Flavivirga eckloniae: one gene and its partner. The protein of the gene in region 2 interacts with the protein of the main gene of each other region in a pairwise test. Links are inferred from orthologs where the notes say so. Each region holds a gene or a part of one and is shown on either strand. Other genes may lie near its edges.

Region 1 (4,376 bases), 3.5 Mb from region 2 along the record:
ACCAATTTTAGGATCAATTGCAACACTAGGACTCATGGTGCTAGACATAAATATGCTTTTCACATAAGTACCTTTTGCAGTTGTTGGTTTCAATTTCATTAATGTCTGTAATAATTCATTTGCATTACCTGCAATTTTATCAGCACTAAATGAAGCTTTCCCTATAGCAGCGTGTACAATACCGGTTTTATCAACTTTAAAGTCAATTTTACCAGCTTTTACTTCTGTTACAGCTTTAGCAACATCCATAGTTACTGTACCTGTTTTAGGGTTAGGCATTAAACCTCTTGGACCTAATACACGTCCTAAAGGACCTAATTTCCCCATAACACTTGGCATAGTAATAATTACGTCTACGTCTGTCCAACCACCTTTAATTTTATCAAGGTACTCGTCTAAACCAACGTAATCTGCACCAGCTTCTTTAGCTTCTGCTTCTTTATCTGGTGTTACCAATGCTAATACTTTCATATCTTTACCAGTACCGTGTGGAAGTGATACAACACCTCTTACCATTTGGTTTGCTTTTCTAGGATCTACTCCTAAACGCACAGCCAAATCTACAGATGCATCAAACTTAGTATTAGTAATTTCTTTTATTAATGCTGATGCTTCATCAACAGAATAAAGTTTTCCTTTTTCTATTTTCGCTGCAGCCTCTTTTTGCTTTTTTGTTAATCTTGCCATTTCTAATGTCTTTTAAAAGATTAATTAGGAAATTTTCCTGTAACGGTTATTCCCATAGATCTTGCTGTACCAGCAACCATTTTCATAGCAGACTCTATAGTAAATGCATTTAAATCTACCATTTTGTCTTCTGCAATAGTTTTAATCTGATCCCAAGAAACTTTAGCTACTTTCTTTCGGTTTGGTTCTCCTGAACCTTTCTTCACCTTGGCCGCTTCTAATAATTGTACTGCAGCTGGAGGAGTTTTAATTACAAAGTCAAATGACTTGTCTTTGTAAACAGATATAACAACCGGTAATACTTTACCAGGCTTATCCTGTGTTCTAGCATTAAATTGCTTACAGAACTCCATGATGTTAACTCCAGCAGCACCTAAAGCGGGTCCAACCGGTGGCGATGGATTCGCAGCACCTCCCCGAACTTGTAACTTAACTACTTTACCTAATTCTTTTGCCATTTTTAATAATTTAGTTAGATACGATTCTTATAGTTTGGAAGCAAAAGAACGTATCTTCATATATAGTGTAACAATTATTATACTTTTTCAACTTGCATATAACTTAGCTCCAATGGTGTTTTTCTTCCAAAAATCTTAACCATTACTTCTAGTTTACGCTTTTCTTCATTTATCTTCTCAATAGTACCATCAAATCCATTAAATGGTCCGTCGATAACTTTTACTGTTTCTCCTTTAGTAAAAGGTATAGCAACATTTGCTGTTTCTTCTACAGATAACTCATCGACTTTACCTAGCATTCTGTTTACTTCAGACTGTCTAAGCGGTACTGGATCGCCTCCTTTAGTTTCTCCTAAAAACCCAATTACATTAGTAACCGAACGTATTATATGAGGCACTTCTCCTGTTAAATTAGCTTGGACCATAATATACCCTGGAAAAAACACTTTTTCTTTGTGTATTTTTTTTCCATTTCTAATTTGAATCACACGCTCTGTAGGAACTAATACTTGATCGACATAATCTTGAAGACCTAACCGAGCTATTTCATTCTCGATATAAGTTTTAATCTTATTCTCCTGACCACTTACAGCTCTTACTACGTACCACTTTTTTTCGCTTACTTCTGACATAAATTCAACAATTAATCTATTAATTAATTAACTGAAAATAATAACTAACAACTTTGCTAAATACTGTATCTACTCCCCAAATTGCTAAGGAGAATAAAATTGAAAATACAGCAACCAAAACTGTTAAGCTTTGTGCTTCTGCCCATGATGGCCAACTTACATTGTTCTTAAGTTCTCCGAATGATTCTTTTACGTAATTTACAATTCCAGCCATTTGTTATTTTTTTGAACGGATTAAATCCCTCTGTTCTTAAAGTTTTTTAACCTGACCACCTTGCCTTGTAGTGATTAAGTAAAAAACTATCCTCATTATTTTTATCTAAAAAAGCCAATTATAAATATTAGCTTCTTTTAAGCATGGGTTGAGAGACTCTCTTCGACTACGCTTTGCATAAACTTCTTTGCTCACAATCCTTTGCTTCGCACGGGTTGAGAGACTCGAACTCCCGACACCTGGTTTTGGAGACCAGTGCTCTACCAACTGAGCTAAACCCGTAAATATAAGTCAAGGTATTCCGAAAACGGAATACCTTAGCTTATTATGTATTCAACTGTATTAGTCTAAAATTTCAGTTACCTGACCAGCTCCTACTGTTCTACCACCCTCACGGATTGCGAAACGTAAACCTACGTTCAATGCAATTGGTTGGATTAATTCAACAGTAATAGTTAAGTTATCTCCAGGCATAACCATTTCAACTCCATCAGGAAGCGCAATGTTTCCAGTTACGTCAGTTGTACGTACGTAGAACTGTGGACGGTAGTTATTATGGAATGGAGTATGACGTCCACCTTCTTCTTTTTTAAGGATATAAACCTCAGCTTTGAAGTTTTTATGTGGTGTTACAGAACCTGGCTTACAGATTACCATACCTCTTGAGATTTGAGTTTTCTCAATACCTCTTAATAAGATACCAGCGTTATCTCCAGCTTCTCCTCTATCTAGGATTTGACGGAACATTTCAATACCTGTAATAGTAGATGTTAATTTCTCAGCACCCATACCAATAATCTCTACAGGATCACCAGTGTTAGCAATACCAGTTTCGATACGACCTGTTGCAACAGTTCCACGACCAGTAATTGAGAATACATCCTCGATTGGCATTAAGAAATCTTTATCAACTTCTCTTAATGGCTCTTCAATCCAAGAATCACAAGCTTTCATTAATTCTAATACTGTATCTACCCATTTTTGCTCTCCATTTAAAGCACCTAAAGCAGAACCTGAAATTACAGGACCATTATCTCCATCATATTCATAGAAGTTTAATAAATCTCTAACTTCCATATCTACTAACTCTAAAAGCTCCTCATCGTCAACCATATCTACTTTGTTTAAGAAAACAACGATACGAGGAATTCCTACTTGACGACCTAATAAGATGTGCTCACGAGTTTGTGGCATAGGACCATCTGTAGCAGCTACAACTAATATTGCACCATCCATTTGAGCAGCACCTGTTACCATGTTCTTTACGTAATCCGCGTGACCTGGACAGTCAACGTGAGCATAGTGACGATTCTCTGTTTGATATTCTACGTGAGATGTATTAATTGTAATACCTCTTTCTTTCTCTTCTGGAGCATTATCAATTTGATCGAAATCTCTTGCTTCTGATAAACCTGCATCAGCTAATACTTTAGTAATAGCAGCAGTTAAAGTTGTTTTACCGTGATCTACGTGTCCAATTGTACCAATATTTAAGTGTGGTTTTGAACGATCGAAAGTTGCCTTTGCCATGTTTTTTAAATAATTTAATCTTAGTTATATAATAATATTAGTGTATTCTAATTCTTTAGCTATTAAAATAGAGCCAATGACGGGAATTGAACCCGTGACCTCTTCCTTACCAAGGAAACGCTCTACCCCTGAGCTACACCGGCGTAAAGTTTTTATTTCCTATTCTTTTTAAATACATCTTAATATTTACAAACATTAAGACAATTCTCAAAAGAAGAGATTCCTGCCTCCGCAGGAATTTTGAGCGAGAGATCACGCTTTTGGCGTGACAACATTCGCTTAGAGCGAGAGACCGGGTTCGAACCGGCGACATTCAGCTTGGAAGGCTGACGCTCTACCAACTGAGCTACTCTCGCAATTGTTTAATTTTAGAGTTTTGAATTCTAAAATTGTTGGTGTGGGGAGAGCAGGATTCGAACCTGCGAAGACATAGTCAGCAGATTTACAGTCTGCCCTCGTTGGCCGCTTGAGTATCTCCCCAATTAAACTTATTTCATTTTTTAAAAGAACTTCCTTCAAACAGATATTAATTTTCTATCTGAAGATTCCTGCCTCCGCAGAAACTTAAAGAGCCGATGGAGGGACTCCCTTCGACTGCGCTCAGGATAAACTTCTCGTCCCTATTAACCTTTGTTTCAAAAACAAAACTCCAGTTAATTACCTGATACGTTTTTCAAAATTTCAAGAGCCGATGGAGGGACTCCCTTCGACTACGCTCAGGGTAAACTTCTCGCCCCTACTAACCTTTGTCTAAAAACAAACTCCAGTTAATTACCTGATACGTCTTTCAAAATTTCAAGAGCCGATGGAGGGACTCGAACCCACGACCTGCTGATTACAAATCAGCTGCTCTAG
Region 2 (17,408 bases):
TAATTTGTTGATGCTGAAAAAGGTGCATAAGCTAATATTGTATTTTGTTAAGTTGCTTGGCGTTAAGCTTTCAAAAAATGATTTTTTAGAGCATTAATCTTATTGGTTATTGATTCCACCTCTAATCTAATATTTTTATAGCTTTCTTCAGAAATAAAATTAAATTCTTTTGAAATTATTGATTGATTTAATAGTTCTAAGGTAGAACTATATGCTATTGTCATGAAGTGTGCCTTATTTTTATTTGCAAGCCTCACCGTTCCCTCAGCAATATTTGAGGAAACCGAAACAGAGCTTCTTCTCATTTGGGAGACTAATCCAAATTTTTCTTCATTTGGGTATAAATCTGTTATTTTATAAGTGTTAACAGCTAGCTGAATGGCCTCTTTCCAAACTTCTAGTTTTTCAAATGAGTAAATATGCATGAATAGGGTTAATTGGCAGTTTAACAACAAGCAAAGAACTAGAATTTTGTATCTAATTTTATATAGTCTAAAAATTCTCTACGAGTTGCTTCTTCTTTAAATTTACCCCCAAATTCTGAAGTTACCGTACTACTTTCAATATCTCTTATGCCTCTGGAATTAACACACAAATGTTTTGCATCTACCACACAAGCAACATCTTGAGTTCCTAAAACCTCCTGAAGTTCTTTTACTACTTGTATGGTTAATCGTTCTTGAACTTGCGGACGTTTAGCAAAATAATCGACTATACGATTCATTTTAGATAGCCCGACAACAGTTCCGTTAGAGATATAGGCGATATGCGCTTTTCCAACTATAGGCAATAAATGGTGCTCACAGGTTGAATAAACAGTAATGTTTTTCTCAACAAGCATTTCACCATACTTATATTTATTTTCAAATGTGGAAGCGCTTGGTTTTCTTTTCGGATCCAGTCCACCAAAAATTTCATTAACAAACATTTTGGCAACACGGTTTGGTGTACCATTCAAACTATCATCGGTTAAGTCAAGACCTAACGTTTCCATAATATGACGCACATCATCCTTAATAATGTCTATTTTTTCTTCGTTAGAAAGTTTAAAGGCATCATTTCGTAATGGTGTATTTGAAGAAGTTCCTATATGGTCATCTCCTAAAGAATCGAATTGTTCGATGTTATTTTCAATTTTCATTTAGCTAAAAAGTGATGTTTTTGATCTGCAAAGATAAGTAAAACACTTTTGTTATGTTTTGTCTTAACAAACAATTAATTATTGGGAATTCTATGATAATATAAATCAAGGTTGCCTTTAAGTTTTATGTTCAATTTTTACCTAAACATGAGGAGTTTTCAGCAAAAAATCAAATAGTTGGTCTTTGTTTTGGGCAATTAATTACATTAAAAATCAAAAAAAAAGGTTGTCTTAAAAGTTATTGTAATTCAATATTGTCAGATGGAATTTGTCGAAACCGATATTGATTATCTGGTAATTTAAAAATATTTCGACAAACTCGATATGACGTTGAACTTACTTTTGAGACAACCTCTTTACGAAATTTCTTGAGCTATATGTGATTCTAAATATTAAAGCTTAAGGACAAAGTTATATTTGAGTTTGAATTGTCTATACTGGCTTCAGGAGCATTATCAAATTCTAAACGGTATAGTTCATTTCTAAACGACCTTTCTGAATGATCGTATGTAATATCCAATTTGGTATTTCCAAAGTTATAACCAACTCCAAAAGAGTAGCCATTTAAATCGCCAATAGTAAAGCCATCTTTATACGGGCTTTCTTCAAGACGGTATCCGCCTCTAAAACTAAATTGTTCATGTTTATATTCACCACCAATTCTATAAGTAGCAGCATCTGTTAGTCTATTGCTTATAATGTTATTCTGTTCGGCAAAATAGGTGTCTGTTGTAGGTCTAAACTTTGTTTTGCTGTAATCTTTACGAGAATAATCGAAACTAATAAGACCACGCTTTCCAAAAACATAAGCAAAACTTCCTGTGATTTTAGCCGGGGTTTGTAGTTTGTATTGCGGAAGAACATTTACAACGTCTGGATTGATAACCTGTACTTCATTAGATCCTCCCTCGTCTCTTACAGTAGCTAGGAATTGTGTGGTTTCTTCTTCAATAGTGTACCAGATAGGGGAGTTGTATGTAAGTCCAAGTCTAACTGCACTAGTTAGTTTTAAAATGCCTCCTAATTGGAAAGAAAACCCATTACCGGTAGTAGATAAATTATTTCTAAATTCCACGCTGTTGACAATAGATCCTGCGTTGTTATTATCTTCAAATAGCAAAGTAGAGCGTTCGTAGTTGATAAAATGAGAATTTAAGTTTACTCCTAAATATAAATTGTCTTTATATTGGGTTGCTAAATTAAATGTGATTTTACCATTATATCCTGTTGAAGCATAGGTATAATCATGATCAAAATTTCCAGGGCTTATATTAGAAGTGTATACTGTATTTGCATTATCATCGTTTTCTGGTTCAAGAATGAATGACTCATAACCTAAAAATGCTTGTTGATGGGAAAAACCGTTAAAAAAACCTATGTCTTGATAAGCATCACTTAGAGACTCTTCTGGTAAAGCAGATATTTGATCTAATCGTTTACCATTTGCATGATCGTAAAAGTAACTAGCTATCGAATTGTTAAAATTAGGGTCATTATCTGTGTTTGTGCCTCTGGCTATCCAATTTATGTCATGGTCGCTGGTTTTTTCGTAAGAAATACCAATTGAAAACTTTCTCCATGGAGAATTGGTATTGCTGGCAAATACAAAAGCAAACCCACCTTGGTCTATATTGAAATTAGAATCGTTGGTGCTATTTAACCCATTATAGTATTGCGTATCGCTATTAGATTCTGAATTCGATAAAGTGAAAGAGGCATGACTTCTGCTAAAAACAGCAGAGCCAGCAGGATTTAAACTTAATCCGCTCAAATCTCCACCCAGTGCTCCAAAAGCTCCGCTTAATGCCCTAAAACGAGCTGTTCCCTGTATATTATCCTGGGAGAATCTTAAGGCATCTGTAATATCTTGAGCATAAATTGTAGACATAGATAGCACACCTATGAACAGTAAATGTAACTTTTTCATATAGACTAGTATTTTTTTTCTTTTATAATTTTAACGACGTCTTCCTCCACTTGATGAACGAGAGCTTCTGCTACTTCCACTATAGCTTCTGCCACCGGATGATCTAGATGCAGAACTCGATCTAGAGCTTCTGCTTGGTGTATAACCTGAGCTTCTAGACGAAGAAGATGATCTTCTGTAAGTATTGCTACTAGAACTTCTGTTTGTACTTGAAGGTTGTTGTCTGTAAACAGTACTCGAACTTCGTCTTGCAGTTGGAGTAGATGACCTTCTAACAGAATTAGCTGAAGGTGTTCTGGAAGTTACTGTTCTTCTTTGTGTAGTTGGATATCTGCGGGTTTCGCTAGAATTGTAATTTCTGGAGCTATAATTTCTGGAATTGTTAACTCTGGCTGATGCGCCCGTACTGCTTCTTCTTGCAGTGTTATATCTTGAAGTAGCAGTACCTCTACCTGAATTACGTGTAGCAGTACTACGTCTGGATGTACTTAAGTTATTTCTACTTATACCTCTTGTTGTTCTATTAGATGCATAATAACTACCCCTTCTACCGGTATTATATGAAAAACCTCTTCTGCTATATCTGTTATTGGCATAGTAGCGATTACCATATCGATAGCCTGTATTGTAATAAGGATACCCCCAATTGTTATAAAATCCACCACCATAAAAAGGAGGGCACCAGAAAGGATCGTAAAAGCCCCAGTTGTTCCATCTGTTGTTCCATCCCCAGTTGTTCCATCCCCAGCCAAATCCTACATTCCAGCCATTATTCCATCCCCAATTGTTCCAACCGTTGTCTACATAGTTTATGGTAACTGTATTGCTATCCTGTCCCCAACCGGCATGGCCTTGGTAATTGTTGGGTATGGTGTCATTTTCAACATAATTATTTCCTTCGTATGAATCTATATCGGTAAAAATAGCATCATCAGAAAAAAGATTTTCGGCTTCTAAAGACTTATTTTTAAAGTGATTTTGATAGAATTTACTATTAGAATTGTTTGGAACTTCAACAACCGTTTGACTTTGAGGCGGAGCGGTTTCAACACCTACTTGTCTCTTTGTACTGCCATAAATACCGTCATCATCTGCACCTACGTATTGGTAAGAGCCACAAGAGGCTAAACCAAATAGCAAACCTAAAATGGCAACAAATGATACTTTCCCTTTTAAGTAGTTTATATATTGCATATCTCTAGAATTTTATTGTTGAACATAACAAAAATAGTTAGTTTTGTTGAACTATTTTTTTATTTAACAAAGTCACAATATTTGTGCCAAAAAAATGATATGAGTAAAAAACTTACTAGTAGAGCGGAAGATTATTCGAAATGGTATAACGAATTAGTTGTAAAAGCAGATCTTGCTGAGAACTCGGCAGTTAGAGGTTGCATGGTGATAAAACCCTATGGTTATGCTATTTGGGAAAAAATGCAGGCAGAGTTAGACAGGATGTTTAAGGAAACAGGGCACCAGAACGCTTATTTTCCATTATTTGTACCTAAAAGTTTATTTGAAGCAGAAGAAAAAAATGCAGAAGGATTTGCTAAAGAGTGTGCAATTGTAACCCATTATAGATTACAGAACGATCCGGATAAGAAAGGAAAATTACGAGTTGATCCTGAAGCAAAACTAGAAGAAGAATTAATAGTTCGACCTACAAGTGAAGCTATCATATGGAATACATATAGAGGATGGATTCAATCGTATAGGGATTTACCTCTTTTAATAAACCAATGGGCCAATGTGGTACGTTGGGAAATGCGAACACGTTTATTTTTACGTACAGCAGAGTTTTTATGGCAAGAAGGCCATACGGCACACGAAACGAAGGAAGAGGCTTTAACAGAAGCTAAGCTGATGAACAATGTTTATGCAACGTTTGTTGAAAACTTTATGGCTATACCTGTAATACAAGGTGTAAAAACAGAGAGTGAGCGTTTTGCCGGGGCAGAGGAAACTTACTGTATTGAAGCTTTAATGCAGGATGGAAAAGCATTGCAGGCAGGAACATCTCATTTTCTTGGTCAGAACTTTGCAAAAGCTTTCGATGTTAAATATGCTAATAAAGAAGGCAAGCAAGATTATGTTTGGGCTACATCCTGGGGTGTTTCTACACGTTTAATGGGGGCTTTAATTATGACCCACAGTGATGATAACGGATTGGTTTTACCTCCAAACTTAGCACCAAATCAAGTTGTTATAGTGCCAATATATAAGAGTGAAGAAGATTTAAATGCAATTACAGAAGTTGCTAATAGTATTTCAAGCGATTTAAGAGGGAAAAATATATCGGTAAAATTTGATAATAGGACAACCCACAGACCGGGGGCTAAATTTGCACAGCATGAATTACAAGGTGTACCATTACGTATAGCTATCGGACCTAAGGATTTGGAGAATGGTACTGCAGAGATAGCTCGTAGAGATACCTTGACTAAGCAAACGGTTAATCTAAATGATTTAACAGACACCATTGAAGGTTTATTAAAAGAAATTCAAGAAACATTATTTAAAAAAGCTTTAGATTTTAGAAATTTACATATTACTGAAGTAGATACTTTCGATGAATTTAAGGATGTTTTAGAAACAAAAACAGGATTTATTTCTGCGCATTGGGATGGAACAAATGAGACTGAAGAAAAAATAAAAGAACTAACAAAAGCTACCATTCGTTGTATTCCTTTAGATATGAATGAAGTAGAAGGGGTATGTGTGTACTCTGGAAAACCTTCTAAGGGTAGGGTGTTATTTGCAAAAGCATATTAATTGAAATTTTTTTCAAAAAAAATTGTTTAGCTATTGTGACATTTAAAAATAGTTGTATTTTTGCATCCGCAATGGGAACATTGCAGGTTATTTGAAAGAATTTTTAAAAGTGTTGCAAGTTTAAATATAATGTTTATATTTGCGCTCTCAAAAAACAAATGGCCCGTTCGTCTATCGGCTAGGACGCCAGGTTTTCATCCTGGTAAGAGGGGTTCGATTCCCCTACGGGCTACAATATTTTAATAATAAAAAGAACAAATGGCAAATCATAAGTCAGCGTTAAAAAGAATTAGAAGTAACGAATCTAAGCGTTTATTAAATAAGTACCAGCACAAAACGACTCGTAACGCTATTAAAAAGTTACGTGAGTTAACTGACAAGAAAGAAGCTGAGACTTTATTTCCTTCAGTAGTATCTATGTTAGATAAACTAGCTAAGAAAAATGTTATTCACGCTAACAAAGCTGCAAACCTTAAATCTGGTTTAGCTAAACATGTTGCTGCACTTTAATTAAAATTAAAGTTTAAAATATTTAAAAGCTTCTCAGAAATGAGAGGCTTTTTTTATGGTACAACTTTTTTAAGTTGTAATTGCTTTAAATAATTTAGAGTTTTATAGAGTTAGATATAAACTGAATTTCTTGAAAACATCATAAAAATGAGGGATCATTTTGTGGTTTTTCATATTGTTTTTTTCTTGTAAAAGAAAATGTTCAAAACTGATTGGTATAATTACACAAAATCTTGCAAAAGTATTAGTATTTGATTTGTAAAAATATAAATTTGCAAATCTAACAAGTCAAAAATCAAATCCTTTGGAAAATAAAAAAGCAATTAAATTAATCGATAAAATTCTAGATAATCTTGACGAAACAGGTATCAATACGGATACTTTAATCGACGATATTAAAGAATTAAGAACGTATGCTTTAGAGGAGCAAATACCATTAGTCGTAAAGGTTCTTAGGTTTACTTACGAGCATATAGAAAAGTACAATTCATTCATGATTCCTATTTTGGACGATGAGCCTACAGGCGAAGAGGAGCTTATTGAAGAAAGAGAAGAAGACTCTCCTGTAGATAGTCTTAAGTATTTACTATCTCTTATGAAAAACTTGAATAACAAAATAAACATATCGGACTTAAAAGAATATAGAAACCTTTTAATGACGTATTAATATAGAAATAAGAAGATAGTTTTCGAGAAACGATATCAAAAAAGCCTTAACATATTTCTGTTAAGGCTTTTTTTTAAGTTTAAGTCTAGTTTAGTTAAGTATGAATGCTAGCCATTCATAGAGATTAAAAACTCTTCGTTATTTCTTGTTTGTTTAAAACGCTCGTTAATAAATTCCATAGCTTCAACTGGGTTCATATCTGCAAGGTACTTACGCATTACCCACATACGTTGAATGGTATTTTCATCCAATAAAATATCATCACGACGTGTACTGGATGATGTAAGATCGATAGCAGGGAAAATTCTACGGTTAGATATTTTTCTATCTAATTGTAACTCCATATTACCAGTTCCTTTAAATTCTTCGAAGATCACTTCGTCCATTTTAGAACCAGTTTCTGTTAATGCCGTAGCAATAATAGTTAAAGATCCTCCATTTTCGATATTTCTCGCAGCACCAAAGAATCGTTTTGGTTTGTGTAGCGCATTAGCATCTACACCACCACTTAGTATTTTACCCGATGCTGGTTGAACTGTATTGTAAGCTCTTGCTAAACGTGTAATAGAATCTAAAAGAATAACGACATCATGACCACATTCAACTAATCTCTTAGCTTTTTCTAACACGATGTTCGCGATTTTTACATGCTCATGAGCTTCTTTATCGAAGGTAGAGGCAATAACTTCACCACGTACATTACGCTGCATATCTGTTACCTCCTCAGGACGCTCATCAATTAGTAAAATCATTTGATATACTTCAGGATGGTTTGCTGCAATAGCATTTGCAACATCCTTTAATAACATGGTTTTTCCTGTTTTTGGCTGCGATACGATCATACCACGTTGCCCTTTTCCTATAGGAGAGAACAAATCCATTATTCTGGTAGAAATTGTGCTTTGCTTTTCGGCAATGTCAAATTTCTGTTGCGGAAACAATGGTGTTAAATGTTCAAAAGAGACTCTGTCTCTAACCACATTAGGATTTTGTCCATTAATTTTACTGACTTTAATTAATGGAAAATATTTTTCACCTTCTTTAGGAGGTCTTACATGACCAAGAACGGTATCTCCTGTTTTTAAACCAAACAATCTAATTTGTGATTGAGAAACATAAATATCATCTGGTGATGACAGATAGTTATAATCAGAAGAACGTAAAAAACCATAACCATCTTGCATGATATCTAAAACGCCTTCACTTTCTATAATGGCATCAAATTCGAAATCAGGTTCTCTGTAACGGTTTCTTCCATCTTTGTTTCCAGTCTCAACATTACCATTTTTTTGGTTTTGGTTACGATGTTGGTTTTTTTGTTGATTATCTCGTCTTTGATGAGATTTTTGCTGGTTATCGTTTTGGTTTTTTGGTTTTTGGTTATTATCCTGTTTCTGGTTATTGTCCTGTTTTTGCTCTTCCTTATTTTGTTTAGTAGGAGTATCAGGTTTAGGAGTATTAGCCTTTTCCGGGATTTCAGCTTTTTGTTCTGTCGAAGCTTTTGCTTCGTTCTGTTTAGGTGTGTTTTTTGCTGGCGTGTTTTTAGTAGGTTTTTGAACACGCTGTCTTGGTTTTCTCGCTGGTTTATTTTCTGTTTTCTTTTCCGTAGTTTCTTCGGTGGGCGAAACAGCAGCTTTTACTGCCTTTGGATCGGCAGCTTGTTGATCTAGTATCTGATAAACTAAATCTAATTTTTTTAATGAACGGTATTTGGGAACGTTCAATTTTTTGGCGATCTCTTGTAAGTCAGAGAGCTTCTTTTCTTTTAATTGCGAAATTTCAAACATTTATTGTTTAATTGAATATATGTATAATACAAATTTTGAGTAATTCTGAAAAACGATCTCTTATTTCTGAAGAATTAACGACTTGTAATAGCGGTCGTTGAGAATTATTAGTGCAATTATACAACTTTATTTTAATTTTTAGAGGTATTTTTTTAAAAGAAACTGTTATTTTTGCTTTCAAGTTTATAAAATGATATGCTACAACGTATTCAAACAATATATCTATTAATGGCAGCAGGAGCCTCTGCTGGATTGGTTTTTGTTTTTCATTTATGGAAAACAAATGAAGGTGTTAGTGTATTTGCTAAAGATAATATGCTATACTTAGGATTGTTCTTAGGTTCAGCAATATTATCGATAATAGCTATTTTTATGTACAAAAACAGGAAGTCTCAGTTTGTATTGGGACGACTTAACATCATATTAAACTTTATTTTACTAGGATTTTTTGTATATCTATCTCTAAATTTATCTGGAGAAACGGCGGTTTCTGAGAAAGGTATTGGGATGTTTCTTCCTATTGTTTCTATCGTGTTTTTGGCATTAGCCAATAAAGCCATCAAAAAGGATGAAGATCTTGTAAAATCTGTAGATCGATTGCGATAAACCTAACATCTTAGTAGTATTAGTGCGTTAAAAACCCAAAGTGAAAGCTTTGGGTTTTTTTATAAGCCTCCCCTAATCCCTACAAAGGAGGGAAACATTCAACCCTATAAAATATAAGTGAAACATGATATATCGAAGCAGTGGGGTAGTCCTTCCCTTTGGGAAGGATTTAGGAAGGGCTTAACGTTTATTAAATTCAATAACCTCTAAATTGTCAATCTTACTACCATCTATAGTAAAACGAAGCATGGTACGTATTTTATGGAAACCGTGTTTACCAACAGCTCCAGGATTCATGTGCAATACCCCCAGTTTTTTATCTGCCATTACTTTTAATATATGCGAATGCCCACAAATAAAAAGTTTGGGTGGATTTTGTCGTATTTCGTCACGAACTCTCATATTGTAAGCATTAGGGTATCCACCAATGTGTGTTATCCAAACATCAACGTCTTCGCACATAAACCGATTATTTTCCGGGAATTCCGCTCTTGCTTTACTGTCATCGATATTTCCATAAACAGCACGTAAGGGTTTTAACCTTTTTATGGCATCAGTTACCATTAAGTCGCCAATATCGCCTGCATGCCAAACTTCATCTACTTGTTTAACATATTTTAAAATGTCGTTGTCTATGTAACTATGTGTATCAGAGAGTAATAATATTTTAATCATAATTGGTTTAAAAATCTTTTAATATATAATTAAGATTCGTGTATTCGCAGGAATAACAAAACTATCTATCTTTGCATACCATATGTTGTGTAAAATTAATATAAGAAAACAGCGTTTTTATAACTGTTGATTTAAATAATGTATGGTATTCATATAACAAAAGTATTAAATCAGATTGAGGTATTTTATAGAACTTTCCTATAACGGTGGCGCGTATCATGGATGGCAAAACCAGCCAAAAGATATATCGGTACAAGAAGTTATAGAAAAAGCACTGTCTATGCTTTTAAAAGATGCGATTGCTATTATGGGAGCAGGGCGTACAGATACAGGTGTTCATGCTTCTCAAATGTTTGCCCATTTTAATACCCAAGTTGCTTTTAATGAAACGGATTTGGTTTTTAAATTGAATTCTTTTCTACCAAAAGATATTGCTATTCGCGATATTTTTAAAGTAAAGGACGAAGCCCATGCCAGATTCGATGCCATAAGCAGGACTTATTTATATAGAATAGCGTTAAAAAAAGATGTGTTTTCGTTTAACAATACTTTTTTTGTGAAGCAAAATTTGGATGTTGACAAGATGAATGAGGCTTCAGAAATTCTATTGAAGTATAAAGATTTTCAATGCTTTTCAAAAAGTAATACCGATGTAAAAACGTATTATTGTGATATAATGAAGGCTGTATGGACACTTGAAAATAATGAGCTTCATTTTGTCATAAAAGCAGATCGGTTTTTACGTAATATGGTTCGTGCAATTGTAGGTACTATGATTAATATAGGCTTAGGTAAAATAGATGTAGAAGATTTGCACACTATAATAAAGTCTAAAAATAGGAGTGAAGCTGGATTTTCGGTGCCTGCACATGGATTATATTTAAAACAAGTAGAATATCCTAACGATATAAAAATACATGAGTAAAAAACAAGATAAAATATTTGATATTGCCTTATTTAAGCGCCTTTTTCAATATATAAAACCCTATAAATTTGTTTTTTCGGTGTTGGTGCTTTTGGTAATTTTATTGGCAGTTTTTAGTGCGGCAACACCTCATGTAACGCGACTGGCAATAGATGATAGTATTGCGGGAGATAACCCAAAAGAGTTTCTCTTTTACATTACGATCATGTTTGCAATTTTAATTTTGCAAACCATATTTCAGCTAGCATTTATTTATTACGCTGCATGGTTGGGGCAAACTTTGGTAGTAGATGTACGTATAAAGTTGTTCGATCACTTACTGCGTTTTAAAATGAAATATTACGATAACTCTTCTGTAGGCGTGCTCATTACAAGAGCTGTAACGGATATGGAGCGTATCGCCGATATTTTCGGGCAGGGTTTATTCATGATCTTTAGGGATTTATTAACCATGGCTGTAGTTTTTGGAGTTATGGTGTATACCAATTGGAGATTAAGCTTAATCGTATTTATTATGTTGCCTGTTCTGTTATACGCAACCCGTGTTTTTCAAAAGTATATGAAAAAGGCTTTTGAAGAAGTTAGAACCGAGGTTTCCAATTTGAATTCCTTTGTACAAGAACGATTAACCGGTATGAAGATTCTACAATTATTTACCCGAGAAACTGTAGAATATGAGAACTTCAAAAAAATTAATGCTAGACATAAAAAAGGCTGGCTTAAAACCGTTTGGTATAACTCCATTTTCTTTCCATTGGCAGATTTATCATCGTCGGTAACCATAGGTTTGGTTGCTTGGTATGGTGGATTAAATGTAGTGCTGGAGGGTAAGGTTACAGAAGGAGTTTTAGTAGCATTCATTATGTACGTTCCTATGTTGTTTAGACCATTGCGTCAAATAGCAGATAAGTTTAATACACTACAAATGGGAATGGTGGCTGCTAATAGAGTATTTAAAGTTATTGATACAACTTCACAAATTGACGATACGGGAACTCATGTTGCAGAGCATTTTAAAGGCCATTTAAAATTCGATAATGTATTTTTTAGCTACGTAGAAGATGAAGAAGTATTAAAAGGAGTTTCTTTTGATGTCAATGCAGGGGAAACCGTGGCTATTGTTGGAGCAACAGGAGCCGGAAAATCGACTATCATTAACTTATTAAATCGTTTTTATGAAATCAAGGATGGTGTTATTTGTGTAGACGACATCGATATTAGGGAAGTAACCTTGGCATCTCTGCGTACCCAAATAGCAGTAGTATTACAAGATGTGTTTTTATTTGCAGACACTATTTTAAACAATATAACCTTAAACCATCCAGAGATTACCGAAGCTCAAGTACACCAGGCAGCAAAAGAAATTGGTATTCACGACTTTATAATGAGCTTGCCAAATGGTTATCATTACAATGTAAAAGAAAGAGGAGTCATGTTATCCTCAGGTCAGCGCCAGCTTATATCATTTTTAAGAGCCTATGTAACCAATCCAAGTATATTGGTTTTAGATGAAGCCACATCCTCTGTCGATTCATATTCAGAACAACTCATTCAAAATGCTACAGATAAAATAACTAAAGGTAGAACATCAATAGTTATTGCTCACCGATTGGCAACCGTTAAAAAGGCCGATAAAATTATTGTCATGGATGCTGGTAATATTGTAGAACAAGGAACACATAAAGAGTTACTTAAAAAAGAAAACGGGTATTATAAAAACTTGTATGAAGTTCAATTTTTACAGGAGGAAGAAGTTATATAGTTTAGCTTAATTAGTGATAATTACCAGTCCAGTATTAATAAAAATACATAATACATTTTTAGCACATTATATGCTTTGAAGCTTACACAATCGACTATCAATGTGATTTTGAGAACCTGTCATATTTCTCTAAAACTTTTTTCAGACTAAATGGTGATAAAAACCTATTGATTATAGAAAAAAATACCGCAAGCAGTGTGTTTAATTAGCTCTATTGTGCTTATTTTGTAGTAAGGCATCACTAAAAATTTTTAAAGACCAAATTATATCATGTATTTAAGAACAATTAAGTTACTCCTGGCATTTGTTATTAGTTTTTCTATTTACGGACAAAATGCACCCGATAATTTTAAGAATCCTATTTTATCCGGTTTTTACCCAGACCCCTCTATATGTCGTGTAGGTGATACCTATTACATGGTTAATTCCAGCTTCGAATGGTTTCCCGGATTGCCGATTCATGAAAGTAAAGATTTGGTTAATTGGAAACTTATTGGACATGGTTTATCTCGACCAACTCAAATAGATTATAAAGATGGTTTAAGAAATTCTAATGGAATTTTTGCACCAACCATTCGCTATCGTGAAGGAAAGTTTTACATTATCTGTACCATGGTAGGAGGTAAGGGGAATTTTATTATTACAGCCGAACATCCTGCCGAATCATGGTCTGACCCGATATGGATTAAAGATGCTCCCGGAATTGATCCTTCTCTTTTTTGGGATGATGACGGTAGATGCTATTACACCGGAGCAGGTGTGATTGACGGAACCAGTGGAGATTGGCCAGGAAAGAATGGTATTTGGATGCAGGAGATTAACCCGGATAAGGGTGAACTTATAGGGGAGAAAAAGCAGCTTACTTTTGGGCACGCTTCCAATGCGCGTTGGGCGGAAGGACCACATTTATTTAAAATTAATGGTGAATACTTGTTATTAATTGGAGAAGGTGGGACTGGAGAATACCACTCGGTAACCGTTTTTAATAGTAAAAATCTTTGGGGTCCTTATATTCCTAATCATGCTAATCCTGTTATGACACACCGCCATTTGAGCGATACATATGCTATAGGACAAACAGGTCATGCCGATTTGGTACAAACCCAAAATGGAGATTGGTGGAGCGTTATGCTAGCCAAACGAAAAGTAGATGGATATATAACATTGGCTCGTGAAACGTTTTTGGCAAAGGTTAAAATGACCGAACAAGAATCGGGGATAACACCAATTTTTAATCCAGGTAAAGGCTTGTTGCAATTTGAACAAAAGCGTCCGGATTTGCCATGGACTCCTGTAGCTAAAAAACCAACACAAGAAGATTTTAATAATGAAGAATTACCACTCGACTGGAATTTTTTAAGAACTCCCAAAACAAATTGGTACACCATTAAAAAAGGATATCTAGGTTTAAAACTACGACCTCAAACTTTAGAAGAACTAAAAAATCCTTCATTTATAGGTAGACGAACGTTGTACCATAATTATGAGGCTGCTACTAAAGTTCATTTTAAGACTAAAAAAGCTAACGAAAGTGCAGGATTGGCTATTTATCGTCGAAACGGAAATAGTTTTCAATTGTTAAAACAAAAGGATCAGCTGGTTTTAATAAAAGTCTATCAAAAAGATAATGTAGGAGATATTACCCCAAAAGAAATGGCAAGGGTTCCTTACAAAGGTGATTCCGTAATATTTCATGTAAAAGTAGAAGGTGTAAAGGCACAATTTAGTTATGGAACTTCTTTATCTGATTTAAAACAAATTGGAGACATTCAAGATTATGCCATACTTTCCGATGAAATTGCACAACGATTTAACGGGGTTTATATTGGGGTGTATGCGACTTCTTCTGGTGAAGAAAGTAAACGAACCTCAAACTTTGATTGGTTTTCTATGAAGGAAATTAATTGACGTTACATTAAATAATAATTATGACACATTACGCCGCTTTATGAGCGGCATTAATGGCATCTAAAGTACCATTAAGGTACATTACAATACCAGCTAAAACACTAAATATTAAAAATAAAACAACAAGAATTAATAAAAATAAAATGGTTTTTAGTACAATACTTTTAAAACTTAATTTGAAGAGGCGCTTAAAACCATAAGCATAGTATAAAATTTGTATCCCTATAAATGCAAGTCCCATTACACCAAAATTAATTCCAAAAAAAGCAGCAGTTATAATTAGTATAGAGCTTACCATTGAAATGTGAGCGGACAAATACATGTTTGTTACCAAATGCTCGGTGTAATTGTATTTCTTATAATTGAAAAAAATAATTTTTGAAATCAGGGCATAACCTGGAACTATAAGCATATATAAGATCGATTGGTATTCCTGAGTAAAACTCATATTCTTTTTTTGAAATTCTTCAGCACCTTCACGAACAAGAAAACCCATATCCAATAATTCAGGAAAAAACTTATTCAAAACAAACATTTGAAAACCAGATAGTGTAAGCGCAATGGCAAAATAGTTAATAACATTAACATACTTTTTTCGAGTACCACCAATATAGCTTTCTATAACGGTTTCTGGTTCTGTAAAAAGCTTTATAAACGTTTGCAAAAACCTGTTGTCGTAGTCAAAATATGTTTTGGCAAAATGCTTGAGCAGATTTTTTAAAGTAAGCCTGTTCTTTATTACTCTGGCTCCACAAGCTCCACAAAAATTAATGTCAACAGGTAAATCGTTATTGCAGTTCTTACAAAGCATTACGATAAATCTTCTTTAATCAAGGAATTAAGTTGGTTTGTATCTTTAAAAACAACAAACTCTCCATCTTTAAAATAGGAAATATGCCCAGTTTCTTCACTTACAACAAGAGCTAGTGCATCTGTTTTTTCGGTAACTCCAATAGCAGCTCTATGACGAAGCCCAAAACGCTGCGGAATAGTTTTTTCGTTATTTACAGGTAAAATAACACGCGTTGCTTTTACAATGTTATTGCTAACTATAATCGCACCATCGTGTAACGGGCTATTTTTAAAAAAAATACTTTCAATTATGGGTTGGGTTACCTTGATATTCATTTCATCTCCCGACGAGGATAAAAAATCCAGACTATTATTACGTTCAAAAACGATTAAGGCACCGGTTTTAGACATAGACATTTTGTGACAAGCCGAAACGATGGCATTGATATCGGTTTCATCGGTTGTTTCAGTTTTTAAAAATTTAAGCTGCTTTATAAACTTACGTCGCCTACTAAAGTTGGTCGAGCCTACCATTAATAAAAACTTACGAATTTCTGGCTGGAATACAACAATCAAAGCGATAATCCCAACCTTCATAAAACCACCAAAAATCCCGGTAAGAAGTTCCATGTTTAAGAAGTCGGTTAACCTCCAAACCAAGTATATAATGATAATTCCAAGAAATATATTGATGGCTACCGTACCCTTTACAAGTTTGTAAACATAGTAGAGTAGGAGTGCCACCAAGATGACATCTATAACATCAACTACAGTAAATTTTAAAAGATCTTTAAATATTTCCAAGTGATATGGGTTTTGGTAAAATTAAGAAAATATGATTAATAAGAAATACCTTCGTGATTTGATATTTTAATATGCTTACTTTTTATTTCAGATAAAATAGATTTAATTGAAATATAATCTTGAAAAGTTAAATCCTTTTCAAGTGCTAGAAATATTTCATAATCTTTTGATTTTGAAACCAATGAATCTTTGATAGTGTTTAATAAAGAAGATTTATCGGTATTAAATACGCCATCATCAATAGTAATAACACTTATATCATCTATATCAAAAACGACCAAATTAACAATGTTGGCTTCATTACTTTCATCAATGCTAGCACTATCGCTATCATGGTATACAACATCTGTAAATTCAATAAATCCTAAATTCTTTCTACTAACATCGTTACAGGTGAAGTAATTTTTAGCATTTTTATTTTTATGACTTGAATTCCGTTTTTTGTCCTGAAGATATTTTATATGCGGAATAGCCTGTTCAAGAGTCAAACGCTTGTCAACATTAACTAACCAGTTTGTTGTGCTAATTAGGTTTTTTCTGTTTAGTTCCACACTATTTTTTTGCGTTTCATCATAGAACAAATAGGCAGCAGATACATCATTTATTTCGGTTATTTCAGAATGACTTATTTCAGGAAGCTGCACCACTTTTTCTTTTCCACAGGAAAAAAACAAACTAATAATAAACAAGAAAATAATATGTTTCATAACTTCTAACTTCTAACTACAGATTCAACCAGTTTAATACATTCCATAGCCTCTTTTACATCATGAACCCTTAAAATAGAAGCGTTCTTCTGCAGCGCTACAGTGTTTAAAACACTTGTGCCATTAAGAGATGCTTTAGCAGAAGTTTCCAGTGCTTTATAAATCATGGATTTTCTGGAAATGCCAACTAATACAGGTTTTTCTATCATTTTAAAGTGTTCAAGTTTATTTAGCAATTCATAATTCTGTTCCAAGGTTTTGGCAAAACCGAATCCCGGGTCAACAATAACATCAACAATACCCAATTGCCTTGCAGCAGCAATACGTTCAGAAAAGTAATAGAGTATTTCTTTAAGCATATCGTCGTAATCGGTTTGTTGCTGCATGGTTTGCGGTGTTCCTTTCATGTGCATCATAATATAAGG

What was found.
Region 1: the proteins of rho (region 2) and nusG interact in binary tests that used the Escherichia coli proteins (3 or more experiments, as listed by UniProt). The link is inferred for Flavivirga eckloniae from one-to-one orthologs.

The regions. Positions count from the first base shown.
Region 1 is NZ_CP025791.1:1,416,634-1,421,009, forward strand. The notes cover bases 1-2,749. They hold nusG (transcription termination/antitermination protein NusG), read right to left. Parts: upstream 1,778-2,749; coding sequence 1,223-1,777; downstream 1-1,222. Other genes in these bases: rplA (50S ribosomal protein L1), read right to left, coding at 1-687; rplK (50S ribosomal protein L11), read right to left, coding at 708-1,145; secE (preprotein translocase subunit SecE), read right to left, coding at 1,797-1,991; tuf (elongation factor Tu), read right to left, coding at 2,334-2,749. Outside these bases: more of tuf, read right to left, coding at 2,750-3,521. UniProt on the Escherichia coli protein: Part of the processive rRNA transcription and antitermination complex (rrnTAC). The complex forms an RNA-chaperone ring around the RNA exit tunnel of RNA polymerase (RNAP).
Region 2 is NZ_CP025791.1:4,885,395-4,902,802, forward strand. What follows is about bases 6,465-9,361. They hold rho (transcription termination factor Rho), read right to left. Parts: upstream 8,805-9,361; coding sequence 7,125-8,804; downstream 6,465-7,124. Other genes in these bases: C1H87_RS20075 (hypothetical protein), read left to right, coding at 6,655-7,017; C1H87_RS20085 (DUF4293 domain-containing protein), read left to right, coding at 9,000-9,361. Outside these bases: cysS (cysteine--tRNA ligase), read right to left, coding at 1-28; C1H87_RS20040 (four helix bundle protein), read right to left, coding at 63-425; GTP cyclohydrolase I FolE, read right to left, coding at 464-1,141; C1H87_RS20050 (OmpP1/FadL family transporter), read right to left, coding at 1,527-3,068; C1H87_RS20055 (hypothetical protein), read right to left, coding at 3,099-4,262; proS (proline--tRNA ligase), read left to right, coding at 4,362-5,840; rpsT (30S ribosomal protein S20), read left to right, coding at 6,099-6,350; more of C1H87_RS20085, read left to right, coding at 9,362-9,410; C1H87_RS20090 (metallophosphoesterase family protein), read right to left, coding at 9,591-10,085; tRNA pseudouridine(38-40) synthase TruA, read left to right, coding at 10,261-11,010; C1H87_RS20100 (ABC transporter ATP-binding protein), read left to right, coding at 11,003-12,772; C1H87_RS20105 (glycoside hydrolase family 43 protein), read left to right, coding at 13,043-14,680; C1H87_RS20110 (DUF3667 domain-containing protein), read right to left, coding at 14,709-15,491; C1H87_RS20115 (diadenylate cyclase), read right to left, coding at 15,491-16,276; C1H87_RS20120 (hypothetical protein), read right to left, coding at 16,312-16,983; folP (dihydropteroate synthase), read right to left, coding at 16,989-17,408. UniProt on the Escherichia coli protein: Facilitates transcription termination by a mechanism that involves Rho binding to the nascent RNA, activation of Rho's RNA-dependent ATPase activity, and release of the mRNA from the DNA template.